2 regions of the Ideonella sp. BN130291 genome follow, and region 2 is predicted to be linked to the other one. Evidence: predicted binding sites of a transcription regulator. Region 2 holds the regulator's gene; the other holds the start of a gene.
What was found. Region 2 encodes NrdR, which represses ribonucleotide reductase genes. Its sites were predicted from a motif close to CACNANATNTNGTG; they were not measured.

Region 1 (7,508 bases), on a different contig from region 2:
ACTGACACGCTTCGCACGTGGGGTCGTCGATCGCGCAGAACTTGATGTCGGTGGCCGGTGCGGCGTCCGCTGCCTGCACCATTTGCGCTTGCGCTTGTGCGGCCACTGCATCGAGCGCGGACACGCCACCACCCGAACTCACCGCGTTCATCGCGCCCGCTTTCACCGTGGACTTCTCGGCGTGCGTGGCACCCATGGTGCGCAGGTAGTAGGTGGTCTTCAGGCCACGCAGCCAGGCGAGCTTGTAGGTCTCGTCGAGCTTCTTGCCCGAGGCACCCGCCATGTAGATGTTCAGGCTCTGCGCCTGGTCGATCCACTTCTGGCGCCGCGCCGCCGCTTCCACCAGCCACTGGGTTTCCACCTCGAACGCGGTGGCGTACAAGGCCTTCAGCTCTTCCGGCACACGGTCGATGCGGCGCAGCGAACCGTCGAAGTGCTTGAGGTCCATCACCATCACGTCGTCCCACAGGCCGAACTTCTTGAGGTCGCGCACCAGGTACTCGTTGATGACGGTGAACTCGCCCGACAGGTTGCTCTTGACCGAGAGGTTGCCGAAGCACGGCTCGATCGACGCATCCACGCCGATGATGTTGGAGATGGTGGCGGTGGGCGCGATGGCCACGCAGTTGGAGTTGCGCATGCCGTGCTCCTGCACCCGCGAACGCAGCGCGTCCCAGTCCAGGCTCGTCGAGCGGTCCACTTCCACGTAGCCGCCGCGCGCCTGGGCCAGCAGGTCCAGCGAGTCGATCGGCAGGATGCCCCGGTCCCACAGCGAGCCGCGGTAGCTGGAGTAGCGGCCGCGCTCGGCCGCCAGCTCGGTGGAGGCCCAGTAGGCGTAGTAGCACACCGCTTCCATCGAGCGGTCAGCGAACTCGACCGCCGCCTCGCTGGCGTAGGGCGTGCGCAGCTGGTACAGGCAATCCTGGAAGCCCATGATGCCCAGCCCCACCGGGCGGTGGCGCAGGTTGGAATCGCGCGCCTTCTTCACCGCGTAGTAGTTGATGTCGATCACGTTGTCGAGCATCCGCATCGCGGTGGCGACCGTCTTCTTCAGCTTGGCATGGTCGATCGCGCCGTCCAAGATGTGCTGCGCGAGATTGACCGAGCCCAGGTTGCAGACCGCGATTTCGGTGTCGCTGGTGTTCAGCGTGATCTCGGTGCAGAGGTTGCTGCTGTGCACCACGCCCGCATGCTGCTGGGGGCTGCGCACATTGCAGGCGTCCTTGAAGGTGATCCAGGGATGGCCGGTCTCGAACAGCATCGACAGCATCTTGCGCCACAGGTCCTTGGCCGGCATGCGCTTGAAGAGCTTGATCTCGCCGCGGTCGACCTTGGCCTCGTAGGCGGTGTAGGCCTCCTCGAAGGCGGTGCCGAACTTGTCGTGCAGGTCCGGGCAGGTGCTGGGCGAGAACAGGGTCCAGTCGCCACCTTCGTGCACCCGCTTCATGAACAGGTCCGGAATCCAGTTCGCGGTGTTCATGTCGTGGGTGCGCCGGCGGTCGTCGCCGGTGTTCTTGCGCAGCTCGAGGAACTCCTCGATGTCCAGGTGCCAGGCTTCCAGGTAGGCGCACACCGCGCCCTTGCGCTTGCCACCCTGGTTGACCGCCACGGCGGTGTCGTTCACCACCTTGAGGAACGGCACCACGCCCTGGCTCTTGCCGTTGGTGCCCTTGATGTGCGAGCCGAGCGCACGCACGCGGGTCCAGTCGTTGCCCAGGCCGCCGGCGAACTTGGAAAGCAGCGCGTTTTCCTTCAGCGCTTCATAGATGCCGTCCAGGTCGTCGGCCACCGTGGTGAGGTAGCAGCTGGACAGCTGCGAGCGCCGCGTGCCGGCATTGAACAGCGTGGGCGTGCTGCTCATGAAATCGAAGCTGCTCAGCACTTCGTAGAACTCGATCGCACGCGCTTCGCGGTCGATCTCGTTCAGCGCCAAGCCCATGGCCACGCGCATGAAGAAGGCCTGCGGCATCTCGATGCGGTGGTCGCGCACATGCAGGAAATAGCGGTCGTACAGCGTCTGCAGGCCGAGGTAGTCGAACTGCAGGTCGCGGCTGGCGTTGAGCGCAGCGCCCAGCTTGGCCAGGTCGAACTGCAGCAGCTTCTCGTCCAGCAGTTCCGCGTCCACGCCCTTCTTGATGAAGCCGGGGAAGTAGTCCGCATAACGGGCCTGCATGTCCGCCTGCATCACTTCCTCGCCGAGGATTTCCCGGCGGATCGTGTGGAGCAACAGGCGTGCCGTGGCGCGCGTGTAGCCCGGGTCCTTCTCGATCAGCGTGCGGGCGGCCAGGATGGCGGCCTTGTACACCTCGTCGATCGGCACGCCGTCATACAGGTTGCGGCGCGTCTCGGCGAGGATGGGCTCCGGCTTCACGTCGGCGCCCAGGTCGGCGCAGGCCGACTCGATCAGCATCTGCAGCTTGGCCGAATCCAGCGGCACGCGCACGCCGGCGTCCAGCACGAACAGCTGCGGTTCCGCAGCGGCCGGGGTCTCGCCCTGCTTGGCCCGCTCCTGCGCACGGCGCTCGCGGTAGAGCACGTAGGCGCGTGCCACTTCATGGTGGCCGCCGCGCATCAGGCCGAGCTCGACCTGGTCCTGCACGTCCTCGATATGGAAGGTGCCGCCGCCCGGACGCGAACGCAGCAGCGCACGCACCACGCTCTCGGTCAGGCCGTCCACCGTCTCGCGCACGCTGGCCGAGGCCGCGCCCTGGGTGCCGTGCACCGCGAGGAAGGCCTTCATCAGCGCCACCGCGATCTTGTTCGGCTCGAAGGACACCACCGCGCCGTTGCGACGGATGATCTGGTAGCCCTGGTAGGCCGATGCCGTGGCAGGCGCCGAGGCAGCGGCTGCCACGGCTTGGGGCGCGGACGACTCGGAAGAACGGGTGACGACAGTTTGCATAGGGGCCCTTCTCATGAAGCAGTCAACCCGCCAGGCGGCGACGCGGCGCGGCCTGGGCGAGGTGGATGTTGGAGATCTGTGTGTTGTGAAGGCGGTGCCCTGAGCACCGCCACCCGTGGCCGCGTTCGTTGCGCGGATCGGGCGATTGTGGAAAAGCCTGTGGAGATTCGGTGGAGTGCACGTGGATCGTTTGGATTCGCTCAGGCACTACATCTGGTGTCGGCACAGCACTTTAAGCACTACCTATAGCGTACCCCATGCGGGCTTTCCCGATTGAACAATCGTGTGAAGACCCAGCGCGCCGGCGGGCGGCGCTTGCTTTTGTCGGCTTTTTTTGGCTTAGGCGCGCGCCGGAAACCGGGCGTCGTCCCAGCCGAGTGCGGCTTGCAGCGCGGCCCAGTCGAAGCCCGGGCCCGGGTCGATCTTGCGGCCGGCCGCCACGTGCTCGTGGCCCACGACATGGCGCACCGGGTAGCGGGCGGCCACGGCCCGCAGCAACGGCACCAGGGCGGTGTACTGGGCCGGATGGAAGGTTTCGCCCTCCAGCCCTTCCAGCTCGATGCCGATGGAGAAATCGTTGCAGTTGTCGCGCCCCTGCCACTGCGAGCGGCCGGCGTGCCAGGCGCGTGCATCGCAGGACACGAACTGCACGGTCTGGCCATCGCGCCGCACCAGAAAATGGGCCGACACCTGCAGCCCGCGGATCTGCTGGAAGTACGGATGGGCCTCCCAGTCGAGCCGGTTGGTGAACAGCCGCTCGATCTCGTCGCCGCCGTACACCCCGGGTGGCAGGCTGATCGAGTGCAGCACCACCAGGTCGATCGGCGTGCTCTCCGGCCGCGGGCCGAAGTTGGGCGAGGCGCAGGCGCGAGCGCCGCGCCACCAGCCGTCGTGCCAGTCGGCCACGCCCGGGTTCACAGCCCGTCGAGCCGCTCGCCCACGTGGTCGGCCACGTTGATGCCCAGGCGGGCCATGCGGTAGCGCATCTGGCGCAATGACAAACCCAGGCTGGCACCGGCAGCCGTGCGGTTGAAGCGATATCGCTCCAGCGCGCGCACGAGGATGTCGCGCTCCACGTCGTCCAGGTAGGCCACCAGGTCGCTGGGCAGCGGCGGCGGCGCATTCGCCGCCACAGGCGCGGGCGTGGGCGGCGAGTACGCCGATTCGCCGCTGTCGGTGAGGATGTCGAGGTCGACCACCTCGGTGTCGGCGAACGAGTCTTCCGGCAGGCCCAGGTCCACCCGCTCGATCACCTCGCCACCGGACAGGGCCACCGCCCGGTGCAGCAGGTTCTCGAGCTCGCGCACGTTGCCGGGAAAGCTGTAGTGCGACAGGTGCAGCAGCGCATCGCGCGACAGCACCGGGGGCGGCCACACGCCGGCGTCGCGCGCGATGCGCTCCAGCACCGCCTGGCAGATGGCGGGCAGGTCCTCGCTGCGCTCGCGCAGCGGCGGCACGCGGATCTGGATGACGTTGAGGCGGTAGTACAGGTCCTGCCGGAAGCGGCCGGCCTGCACCTCGGCGGCCAGGTCCTTGTGCGTGGCGCTGAGGATGCGCACGTTCACCGGCACCTCGTTCATCGCGCCGATCGCGCGCACCGAGCGCTCCTGGATCGCCCGCAGCAGCTTGCTCTGCATGGACAGCGGCAGGTCGCCGATCTCGTCGAGGAACAGGGTGCCGCCCTGGGCCGCCTGGAAGAAGCCTTCGCGGTCGTCCGCAGCGCCGGTGAAGGCGCCCTTGCGGTAGCCGAAAAACTCCGCCTCCAGCAGCTGCTCGGGGATGGCGCCGCAGTTCACCGCGATGAACGGGTGCGCCGCACGCGGGCTCACTTCATGGATGGAGCGTGCCACCAGCTCCTTGCCGGTGCCCGACTCGCCCTGCACCAGCACCGGCGCCATGCTGCGCGCCACCTTCTCGACCAGGCCGCGCACCTGCTGCATGGCACCCGACTGGCCCACCAGGCGGCGCAAGGTCACGCTGGACGGACCGGCCGGCGCGGCGGGCGGTTCGGGCAGGGGGGCCGAGGGGGCCCGCTCGGCGGCCGGTTTGGCCGGCGCCCCGGTTTCCGACGGCAGGCTGGCCGGCACCACCGTGGGCGAGGTCTGCGGCGCACGCCCGAGCGCGGACGCCACCACGGCGCGGAACTGGCGCAGGTCCACCGGCTTGGTGAGGTAGTCGTAGGCGCCCGCCTTGAGCGCCTCCACCGCGTTCTCGGACGAGCCGTAGGCGGTGATCACGATCGCCTTTTCGCGGCGCGCGCTCTGCTCCAGGCGCTTGAGCAGGTCCAGCCCGGTGCCGTCGGGCAGGCGCATGTCGGTGATGACGGCGCTGTAGGTGCGGTCCTTCAGGTGCAGCCAGGCCTCGTCCACCGAGCCGGCGGTCTCCACGTCGTAGCCTTCGCGCAGCAGGGTCAGTTCGTAGAGCGTGCGCAGGTCCGGCTCGTCGTCGACGACCAGCAGGCTGAAGTGCGAGGGGGAGTTCATGGCAGAGGGCTCTGTTCGGGCAGCAGGAGGGCGCCGCGTTTCATGACCACCAGGAAGACATTGCGGTGCGCATCCTGCACGGCGCCGGGGCGGTAGTCGATGGTGGCGCCATAGCGCTCGCACAACTCCTTGCAAATATACAAGCCGAGCCCGGTGCCCCGGCTGCGGGTGGAGAAGAACGGCTCGAACAGATGCCGCTCCACCTCGGGCGGTATCGGCGCGCCGTCGCTGGCCACCGACAGCGTGGCGGCGTGTTCATTGTCGGCGCGCAGGCGCAGCACGATCGCGCCGGGGTTCTCGCTGGCGTGCCGGCGGGCGTTGTCCAGCAGGTTGATCAGCACACGGCGCAGGTGGTCGGGCTCGAAGGCCACGCCCACCGGCTCGCGCGGCAGTTTCACGCGCAGCCGGCTGCCTTCGCCCAGCGGCAGGTGCACGGTGCGTGCCCACTCGCTGCACACCTTGGCCACTTCGGCGGTGGCATCGATCACGCGCGCGCTGGGCGGCGTGCCGGGCGCCACCTCCATCACGTCGTCGACGATGCGCTTCAGGCGTTCGGCGTTCTCCGCCACCATGCGGGTAAGCCGGTGCTGGTCGGGCGTGAGTGCGTCCTCTTCCAGCAGGGCGTTGGCCTGGGAGATCGCCGCCAGCGGGTTGCGGATCTCGTGCGCGATGCCGGCCGACACGCGGCCCATGGCAGCGAGCTTTTCCTGGCGCGTGCGGCCCTGCACGCTGCGCAGGTCCTCCAGGAACAGCACACACAGCTCCTCGCCGCCTTGCGCCTCAGGGTTGTCCACCGCGTCGGCCGGCGTGGGCAGGCGGCGGGTAAAACGCACGCGAACCACCAGCGTGCGCGACAAGCCCGGCTCGAACGGCAGCACCACTTCGCGCCCGGCCTCGGGCCAGCTGCCTTCGGTGAAGGCGCGCTGCACCGCTTCAGTCAAGGCATTCCAGGCCAGCGTCTCCTGCAGCACGAAGGGCGCCGGCCGGCACATGCTGTGGGCACCCAGCAGCAGGCGGGCCGCCGGGTTGGCAGTGCGCACGCGGCCGCGCCGGTCCACCACCATCACGCCGTCCTGCATCTGCTCGATCACCAGCCGGTTCAGCTGCGCCTGCTGGCGCGCCAGCTGCAGGGTGCCGCGTGCGGTGAGCTCCTCGCGTGCCAGGCGCCCGGCCAGCTCGCCGGCGAGCAAGGTGATGACAAAAAAGCCGATGCCGGCCAGGCCCGCCTGGGTCATGGGCGCGGTCATGTCGCCGCCATGCAATCCGGCGCGCCAGGCGCTGCCCAGCAGCATCAGCGCGATGGCCGCCGCAGCGCCCAGCGCCATCACGCGTGGCGTCAGCACGCCGGCCATCAGCACCGGCAGCACCAGCAGCGCCACGTAGTTGAAGTTGGAGGTGGGCTCCAGCAGGTGCAGCACCGAGAAGGCCAGCAGGTCCACGCCGATGGTGGCCAGCCACTGCGGGCTGCTCACCCGCGCCAGCGACCGCGGGCTGGCCGGCGCACGGAAGCGCGGCATGATCCACAGCGCGATCGCCTGCGCGGCGTAGGCCAGGCACACCACCAGCGGCCCGCCCGCTCCGCGCAGGCCGAACACCGCGCCCACGAGTTGCGCCACCACCAGTGCCACGCCGAGCGCTGCACGCGCGGTGACGAAGGTGCGGTAGATGCGCTGGAAGGCCGAGCCACCGCCGGAGATGAGCCGCAGCGCCTGGCGGGGCAGGAAGCGGCTGTCGGTCGGGGTGGAATCGTCGCCGCGCCAGCCTTCCAGGCGCGACTCGTCTTCATCGTCCCAGCTGTCGCCGTGCAGGTCGCTGGCGCCATTGACACCCAGCACGCCGAACCAGGATTCGTCGATCGAGCGCTCTTCGCGCCGGCGGTCGCCGCGACGGCGGTCGCGCTGGCGCCGGTTGCCGCGGGGCAGGTCGTTCGCCTTCATCGAGGCGCGGCCGGGCCGAGTGCGCGGTGCGCAGGGCTGCAGAAGTAGAGCGCCCCATCGGCCACGGCTTCGCCGGCGGGCAGGTGCACCCCGCATTGCGCACAGCGCACCATGGTCTGCAGCGGCACGGCGCCACGGCGCCTGGGCGGCAGGTTGCGGTTGGCCCGACGCACGGCAAACCACAGC
Region 2 (7,508 bases):
GGCGATGCCGACCATCAGCTCGACCAGCGACACGCCTTGCTGGTGGCGGCTCACAGGTTCCAGCACCGGCTGGTGCCCGAGGTGGACTCGACCTTCGCCGCGTCGATCGAGCTGTAGACCACGCGGCCGCCCGCCTGCGTCAGCTTGAGCACCTGGCAGCTGCGGTCGCCGCTCTGGCCGGCGGCCACGGTGGCAGTGGCGACATACCCTTCGGCATCCGCCTCGGTGATGGCCAGCGTGTACAGGCCGGTCGGCGTGGTGGCCGGCAGGCCCAGCGAGCGCAGGTCGGCGCCATAGTCCAGATGGTCGGCACGCCAGCGTTCCTGCGCCAGCTGCAGCTGCATCAGCGCGGCCACGGCCTCGGCACGCCGACCGCGCCGCAGGGCGTCGGCAAACGAAGGCAGTGCCACGCTGGCAAGCACGCCGGCGATCGTGACGACGATGAGGAGCTCGACCAGGGTGAAGCCGCGGACCGCGCGGCGGGCGGGCAAGGTGTGTGTCATCGCGGCACCCTTCAGCAGGCCTTGTAGCCCGGCACCTTGGCGCCCGGCGAGCAGGCGCGCACCCGGCCCATGACATTCAGCACCTGGTGCACGGCCTCACCGGCGGTGTTGACCAGCTTCAGCGTGGCGGTGGGGGTGACGGTGCCGCGCGCCGGCTCGAAGGCCAGCGCCGCGCTGGTGGACTGCAGCTGCACACGGCCGGTGGGCTTGAACCCCACGGCCTTGAGCGCCTGGGCGCCGTCGTTGCAGGTGGACTGGCCGCTGGCGTCGCAGCGGCAGTCGCCCTGGTGGCCGGTGTGGATGAGGTAGCAGCTGCCTTCGGCGCCTGCCTGCACGGCCAGCCACAGGCGCTCGCCCCGGCTGATGCTGGCCGAGCGGAGGTAGTGCAGGTCCGTGCGCAGTTCATCGGCGCTGCCGCGCAATGTCTGGCGGTCCATCAACGCGCGCATCGACGGCACGGCCGCTGCGGCGACCACGGCGCAGATCACCACCACCACGCACGCTTCTATGAGCGTGACGCCTCCCTCGGCGTGTTGCATGAGTTCCCCCTGAGTGCTTGTCGTTGAACGAGGCGCACTGTAGGGAAGCGTGATGGAGTTGGCATTCCCCCTTGGGGGCCGAATCCCCGCGAATGCGGCACCCACTGAAAGGGGTGAAGGGCTGCTCCCCCGAAGGAGGGAGGAGGGGGGTCAGATGTCCCGGATCAGCTGCCGGAACTCGTCCACGTCCTCGAAGGAACGGTAGACGGACGCAAAGCGCACGTAGGCCACCTTGTCCATGCGCTTGAGCTCACGCATCACGTGCTCGCCCAGGCGGGTGGAGGGCACCTCACGCGCGCCGCTGGTGAGCAGCTTGTCCTCGATGCGCTCCAGCGCCGCGTCGACCTGCTCCACGCTGACGGGCCGCTTGCGCAGCGCCAGCAGCATGGAGGCACGCAGCTTGGCACGGTCGAAGTCCACCCGCGCGCCGTCCTTCTTCACCACCGACGGCAGCGCGATCTCGGGCCGCTCGTAGGTGGTGAAGCGCTTGTCGCACTTCAGGCAGCGGCGGCGACGCCGGATGACGTCGCCTTCATCGGATTCCCGGGTCTCGACGACCTGGGTTTCCTCATTGCTGCAGAAGGGGCAGCGCATGCGGCGCCGGTCTTACTTGTAGACAGGGAAGTCGCGCGTCAGCGCGGCCACCTTGGCGCGCACGGCGGCCAGGTTCGCTTCGTCGTGCGGCTTGTCCAGCACGTCGGCGATCAGGTTCGCGGTCTGGCGAGCCTGTTCTTCCTTGAAACCGCGCGTCGTCATCGCGGGCGAACCCAGGCGGATGCCGCTGGTGATCATCGGCTTCTGCGGGTCGTTGGGGATGCCGTTTTTGTTGCACGTCATGTGGGCCGCGCCGAGGATGGCCTCGGCCTCCTTGCCGGTCAGGCCCTTGGGCCGCAGGTCGACCAGCATCACATGGCTTTCGGTGCGCCCGGACACGATGCGCAGGCCGCGCTCGGTGAGCGTGTCGGCCAGCACGGCGGCGTTCTTCACCACCTGCTGCTGGTAGGCCTTGAACTCGGGCGACAGCGCTTCCTTGAAGGCGATGGCCTTGCCGGCGATCACATGCATCAGCGGGCCGCCCTGGATGCCGGGGAAGATGGCGCTGTTGATCTTCTTGGCGATGGCCTCGTCGTTCATCAGGATGATGCCGCCGCGCGGGCCGCGCAGGCTCTTGTGGGTGGTGGAGGTGACCACGTCGGCGTGCGGCACCGGGTTGGGGTACACGCCCGCGGCGATCAGGCCGGCGTAGTGCGCCATGTCCACCATGAAGAACGCGCCGATGTCCTTGGCGACCTTGGCAAAACGCTCGAAGTCGATGCGCAGGCTGTAGGCCGAGGCGCCGGCGATGATGAGCTTGGGCTTGTGCTCGTGCGCCAGGCGTTCCATGGCGTCGTAGTCGATGGCTTCGTTGGCGTCCAGGCCGTAGCTCACCACCTTGAACCACTTCCCGCTCATGTTGAGCGACATGCCGTGCGTGAGGTGGCCGCCTTCGGCCAGGCTCATGCCCATGATGGTGTCGCCGGGCTGCAGCAGCCCGAAGAACACCGCCTGGTTGGCCTGTGAGCCGGAATTGGCCTGCACGTTGGCGTACTGCGCGCCGAAGAGCTGCTTCAAGCGGTCGATCGCGAGCTGCTCGACGATGTCGACGTTCTCGCAGCCACCGTAGTAGCGCTTGGCCGGATAGCCCTCGGCGTACTTGTTGGTGAGCTGCGAGCCCTGGGCTTGCATCACGGCCGGCGAGGTGTAGTTCTCGCTGGCGATGAGCTCGATGTGCTCTTCCTGGCGGCGGTTCTCGGCCTGGATCGCGGCCCAGATTTCCGGGTCGACGGAAGCAACGGTGGATTGGGAACGGTCGAACATGGCAGTCCTCTCAAACTGCGCCCAAGACGCCTGGAAGCGGCTCGCCGGCGCATACGGTGAAGGGCCATCGCCCGCCAGCGTGAAGCGGCGGACCGAGGGCTGCCCAGGCGAACGGCGGGCAACGGCGCCTTGGCGGCAGCCGTCCGCGCTCCACGGTGCTTATGTCACCTCGGGTTCGCGTTGGAACCCTATCGCCAGTCGCGCGGCCTGCCAGTTTAGCGGAAGGCGCGGCGTTCGCCGGGTGGTCAGTGCAGCAGCGCCAGCCGCTGCGCGGTGGACGCGCTGGCTTCCTTGGGCGCGGCGGCGGGCAGCGGCTCGGCCTCGGGCGCCGGGCGTGCGGTGGTGGGAATCGGGGCGGCCGGCATAGGCGCGGTCGGCGACACGCGCTGGCCACTGGCCACGCGCTTCAGGTTGCTCTGTTCGGCCAGCACCTTGAAGACATAACCGCCGTCGTCTTCCAGGTTGGCAGCGCCCACGTAGAAGCGCAGGCCGGCTTCCAGGCCACCGGCGCGCTGGATGCATTCCTTCAGCACCTGCACGCCCACTCGCAGGTTGGTGACCGGGTCGAAGGCGGCATGGCGGCCGCCGAAGCCTTCGTACTTGGCATCGTGCACGGTGGTCATCACCTGCATCAGGCCCTGGGCGCCCACCGAGCTCTGCGCAAACGGGTTGAAGCTGCTCTCCACCGCCATGATGGCGAGGATGAGCGTCGGGTCCAGGCTGGCGCGCTGGCCCACGCTCCAGGCCTCCTGCACCAGGCGGCTGATCGGCTCGGGCGCGACGCGGTAGCGGTGCGAGATCCAGGTGGCCACCGCCGCCTGCTGCCGGGTGAGCTCACGCGGATCGGCCGCCGTGGCGCGCGACACCGCCTGGGGCTCGGTCAGGCTGACCAGCAGGTTGCCTTCGCGTTCGGCTTTGGCTTCCTGGCGGGCGTGCAGCCAGTGGTAGGCGTACTGCTCGGCGGAGGCCCGCACGTCGGCGCGGCCGCCGGCGAACACCAGCACCGCCACCACCGCCAGGCCCACCAGGGCGAGGGTGTTGTGGCTCACCTCCAGCAGGCCTTGTCCCACATCGCGCAGGAACACCGCGGCGGAACGTCCACATGCCTGGGGCAGCGAACGGATCAAACCTAGCGCTGTCATGTCACTCCTTTCGTCGTCGCCATCCGACGCAGACCAGCGGCTCATCGAGCCGGGCATCGCCTACAGCGACGTTGATAATCGGCCGGAGCCTCCAGAACACCGGCAAGAACACACGGTGTGGGGCGGCGGCCTCGTTGGCAGCGTGGCGCCCTGATCCATCCCTTGGTGGGCGGGGCGCGGGTTAACCCTGATCTGGATCAGGAACGCCCGAATTCTAGGAAGCTGTTTCATAACCAGTCAAGGATATGCAAACGCGTTGTTATTTCTTTTGTGTATGAAGTATCGCGACCTCCGTGAGTTCGTTCACCAGTTGGAGGCAGCTGGTGAGCTCAAACGCGTGCTACAGCCGGTATCTCCGCGCCTGGAGATGACCGCGCTGGCAGATCGGGTCCTCCAGGCAGGGGGACCAGCCTTGCTCTTCGAACAGCCCGCCGGTTACAAATTCCCGGTCCTGGCCAACCTTTTTGGCACCCCTGAACGAGTGGCCCGGGGCATGGGTGCGCAAGACCTGGGCGATTTGCGAGACGTGGGTCAGCTCCTGGCCAACCTGAAAGAGCCCCAGCCACCACGCGGCCTGAAGGACGCCGGCAAGCTGTTACAGATGGCCAAGGCCTTGTGGGACATGAAGCCGGCGATCGTGCGGCAACCGCCGTGCCAGGAGGTCGTGCTCGAGGCCGGTGATGTCGACCTTGGCCGCTGGCCGGTGCAATGGTGCTGGCCGGGCGACGCCGGGCCGCTCATCACCTGGGGCCTGGTGATTACGCGCGGGCCGCAGTCGGTGCCGCAGCCGCGCCTGCGGCAGAACCTCGGTATCTACCGCCAGCAGGTCATCGGCCGGCGGCAGGTCATCATGCGCTGGCTGGCGCACCGCGGCGGCGCGCTCGATTTCCGCGATTTCAGCCTGGCAAACCCGGGCCAACCGTTTCCGATCGCCGTGGCGCTGGGCGCCGATCCGGCCACCATCCTGGGCGCGGTGACCCCGGTGCCGGACACCTTGTCGGAGTACCAGTTCGCCGGGCTGCTGCGCGGCGGCCGCACCGAACTGGCCGCCAGCGGCGTGGGCGAAGGCGAACTGCGGCTGCAGGTGCCGGCCACCGCCGAGATCGTGCTGGAAGGCCACATCCCGCCGGCCGCGCCTGGATATGAAGGCGAAAGCGAACACGGCGTGCGCCTGAAGGAGAGCGGCGGCTACCTGCATGCCCTGGAGGGCCCCTTCGGCGACCACACCGGCTATTACAACGAGCAGGACTGGTTTCCGGTCTTCCAGATCGACCGCCTCACGCACCGCCGCGACCCGATCTACCACTCCACCTACACCGGCAAGCCGCCGGATGAGCCGGCGGTGCTCGGCGTGGCGCTCAACGAAGTGTTCGTGCCGCTGCTGCAGAAGCAGTTTCCGGAGATCGTGGACTTCTACCTGCCGCCCGAAGGCTGCAGCTACCGCATGGCGGTGATCTCGATCCGCAAGAGCTACGCCGGCCACGCCAAGCGCCTGATGTTCGGCCTGTGGAGCTACCTGCGCCAGTTCATGTACACCAAGTTCATCGTGATCACGGATGACGACGTGGACGTGCGGGATTGGAAGCAGGTGATCTGGGCGATCACCACCCGGATGGACCCAGTGCGCGACACCACCCTGGTGGAGAGCACGCCGATCGACTACCTGGACTTCGCTTCGCCGGTGAGCGGGCTGGGCGGCAAGATGGGCCTGGACGCCACCCACAAATGGCCCGGAGAGACGAGCCGGGAATGGGGCCGTGTGATCACGATGGACAAATCGGTGGAGCAGCGCGTCGCAGCGCTGTTCGATGCGCTGATGGGCCCGGCCTGACGCGGGGGGCCACCTCCCAATCGACCGGCGGCGCGCCATAGGCCCGCGGCCTTGATCTGGCGCCGCACATGCATTAACTTTGGCCTGCCTGCCAAGCAGGCACACCCCATGGGCGCAGTCTCTGCGCACCAGGAGCCCCGGACTCACTTCCTCTGGAGCTCCAATGGTCATTCGTGGCCCGCCCCCTCCATGCTGTCAAAGGTGTGGAGGGGTTTCGCTTTGTGGAGTGACCCGGTTCTAGGCGCCCACCAGCAGCCCGAGCAACTCGTGCAGCGCCTGGCGGGTGGACCGCAGGCCTTCGCTGCTAGGCAGCCAGCGCAACACGGGCCGGTCCTCGGTGGGGGCGAGCCCCATGGGCGCGGGTATCACTCGCACCGGGGTCCCCGTGCGCTGTGCGGCCTGCTCGAAGGCGCGGATGGCACGCGGCATGTGCCAGCCGTGGGTGACGAGCAGGATCTGTTCGATGCCCGGGCCGCGCAGCAGCGCCATCGTGTGCGCAGCGTTCTCGCGGGTGTCGCGCGATTCCGGTTCGGTCCACTTCAGCGGCCGCGCGAACTCACGTGCCGCAATGCGCGCCGCGATGTCGGCTTCGGACGCGCCCGAGGTGGCCGCATGGCCGCTGCCGCCGCTGAACGCGATCGGTACGCCGGTTTCACGGCTCAGCCACACGCCGTAGCGCAGCCGTTCCATCGACGCAGGGCGCAGGTTGGAGATGCCGTATTCAGGGGCCAGGGGTTCGCGGCCGGCACCCAGCACCACGATTGCGGTCTTCACGCTCGCGCTTTCTCGCTTGAGTTCGGCGAGGCGGTCCGTGCCCAGCGCCATGGGTGGCTTGAGCGCCGCGCGCACCAGCCAATCCCCCACGCCGCTGCAGGCGCTGAGCCACAAGCCGGTGAGCGACAGCACCACCACCAGCCACCCCCAGCCGCGGCGCCACAGGATCATGCGGGCTCCGACCAGCGTGAGCAGCAGCAGCGGCACAGGGGGCAGCAGGAAGGCCCCGAGCACCGGCTTCCACGATTCCATGCCCAGAAGAACCAAAAGGTCGTTCAACGAAACGCTCCGCACGCGCTGCCTGCAATGGGCGGCGATTGTGCCGGAGTGTTACCGCGTGCCGGCCACTGGAGGGCCAGGTGCGACCACTGCTTTGCGGGGGATGCGACTGTCAGCGTACGCGCCGGCGCCGGGCCACGACACCCAGTGCCGCGAGGCCGGCGAGTGCGAGGCCGGCGGTGCCGGGCTCGGGCACCGGGGCGATACGCGCCAGGTCGAACATGTCGATGTCGTTCTGCCCTGAGGCCAGCACCGACCCGTCGGCCTGCAAGACCTTGAACCAGCGGCCATCGCTGCAGCTGAGCACCAGCGTGCCCGGCGCGCCGGCCGCGATGCCGGTGCCGCCCATCGGGCAGGCCGAGGCGGCGTTCGGAATGGACTTCACCGCCGCGCCGGTGACGAAGTCACGCGCCACCAGCGTGCTGCCGATGGACCAGAGGAAGTGGCCGTCGTAGGCCAGGCCTTCGACGCTGTCCTGGCCGAGCGACAGCTGCGCCGTGTAGGTGCCCTGGCGCGCGTCGAACAGGTAGAGCGTGTCGTCGGACGCCGCGGCGATGTAGTGGTCGACGAAGGCAATGCCCTG

Region 1: VPH43_RS01715 (ribonucleoside-diphosphate reductase subunit alpha) is a predicted target of NrdR. The motif match lies at 3,108-3,121, and genes of this name have one in related genera.

What each region holds. Positions count from the first base shown of each region.
Region 1 is NZ_JAZARE010000001.1:362,931-370,438, forward strand. Features, by position in the region: gene VPH43_RS01715 (ribonucleoside-diphosphate reductase subunit alpha) at 1-2,902, opposite strand, end outside; gene ampD (1,6-anhydro-N-acetylmuramyl-L-alanine amidase AmpD) at 3,242-3,808, opposite strand; gene VPH43_RS01725 (sigma-54-dependent transcriptional regulator) at 3,817-5,385, opposite strand; gene VPH43_RS01730 (two-component system sensor histidine kinase NtrB) at 5,382-7,322, opposite strand; gene VPH43_RS01735 (PP0621 family protein) at 7,319-7,508, opposite strand, start outside.
Region 2 is NZ_JAZARE010000008.1:278,345-285,852, forward strand. Features, by position in the region: gene VPH43_RS18780 (PilW family protein) at 1-54, opposite strand, end outside; gene VPH43_RS18785 (type IV pilin protein) at 51-503, opposite strand; gene VPH43_RS18790 (GspH/FimT family pseudopilin) at 515-1,042, opposite strand; gene nrdR (transcriptional regulator NrdR) at 1,193-1,636, opposite strand; gene glyA (serine hydroxymethyltransferase) at 1,649-2,899, opposite strand; ZMP/ZTP riboswitch at 2,994-3,111, opposite strand; gene VPH43_RS18805 (lytic transglycosylase domain-containing protein) at 3,145-4,041, opposite strand; gene VPH43_RS18810 (UbiD family decarboxylase) at 4,316-5,872, shown strand; gene VPH43_RS18815 (YdcF family protein) at 6,110-6,925, opposite strand; gene VPH43_RS18820 (PEP-CTERM sorting domain-containing protein) at 7,038-7,508, opposite strand, start outside.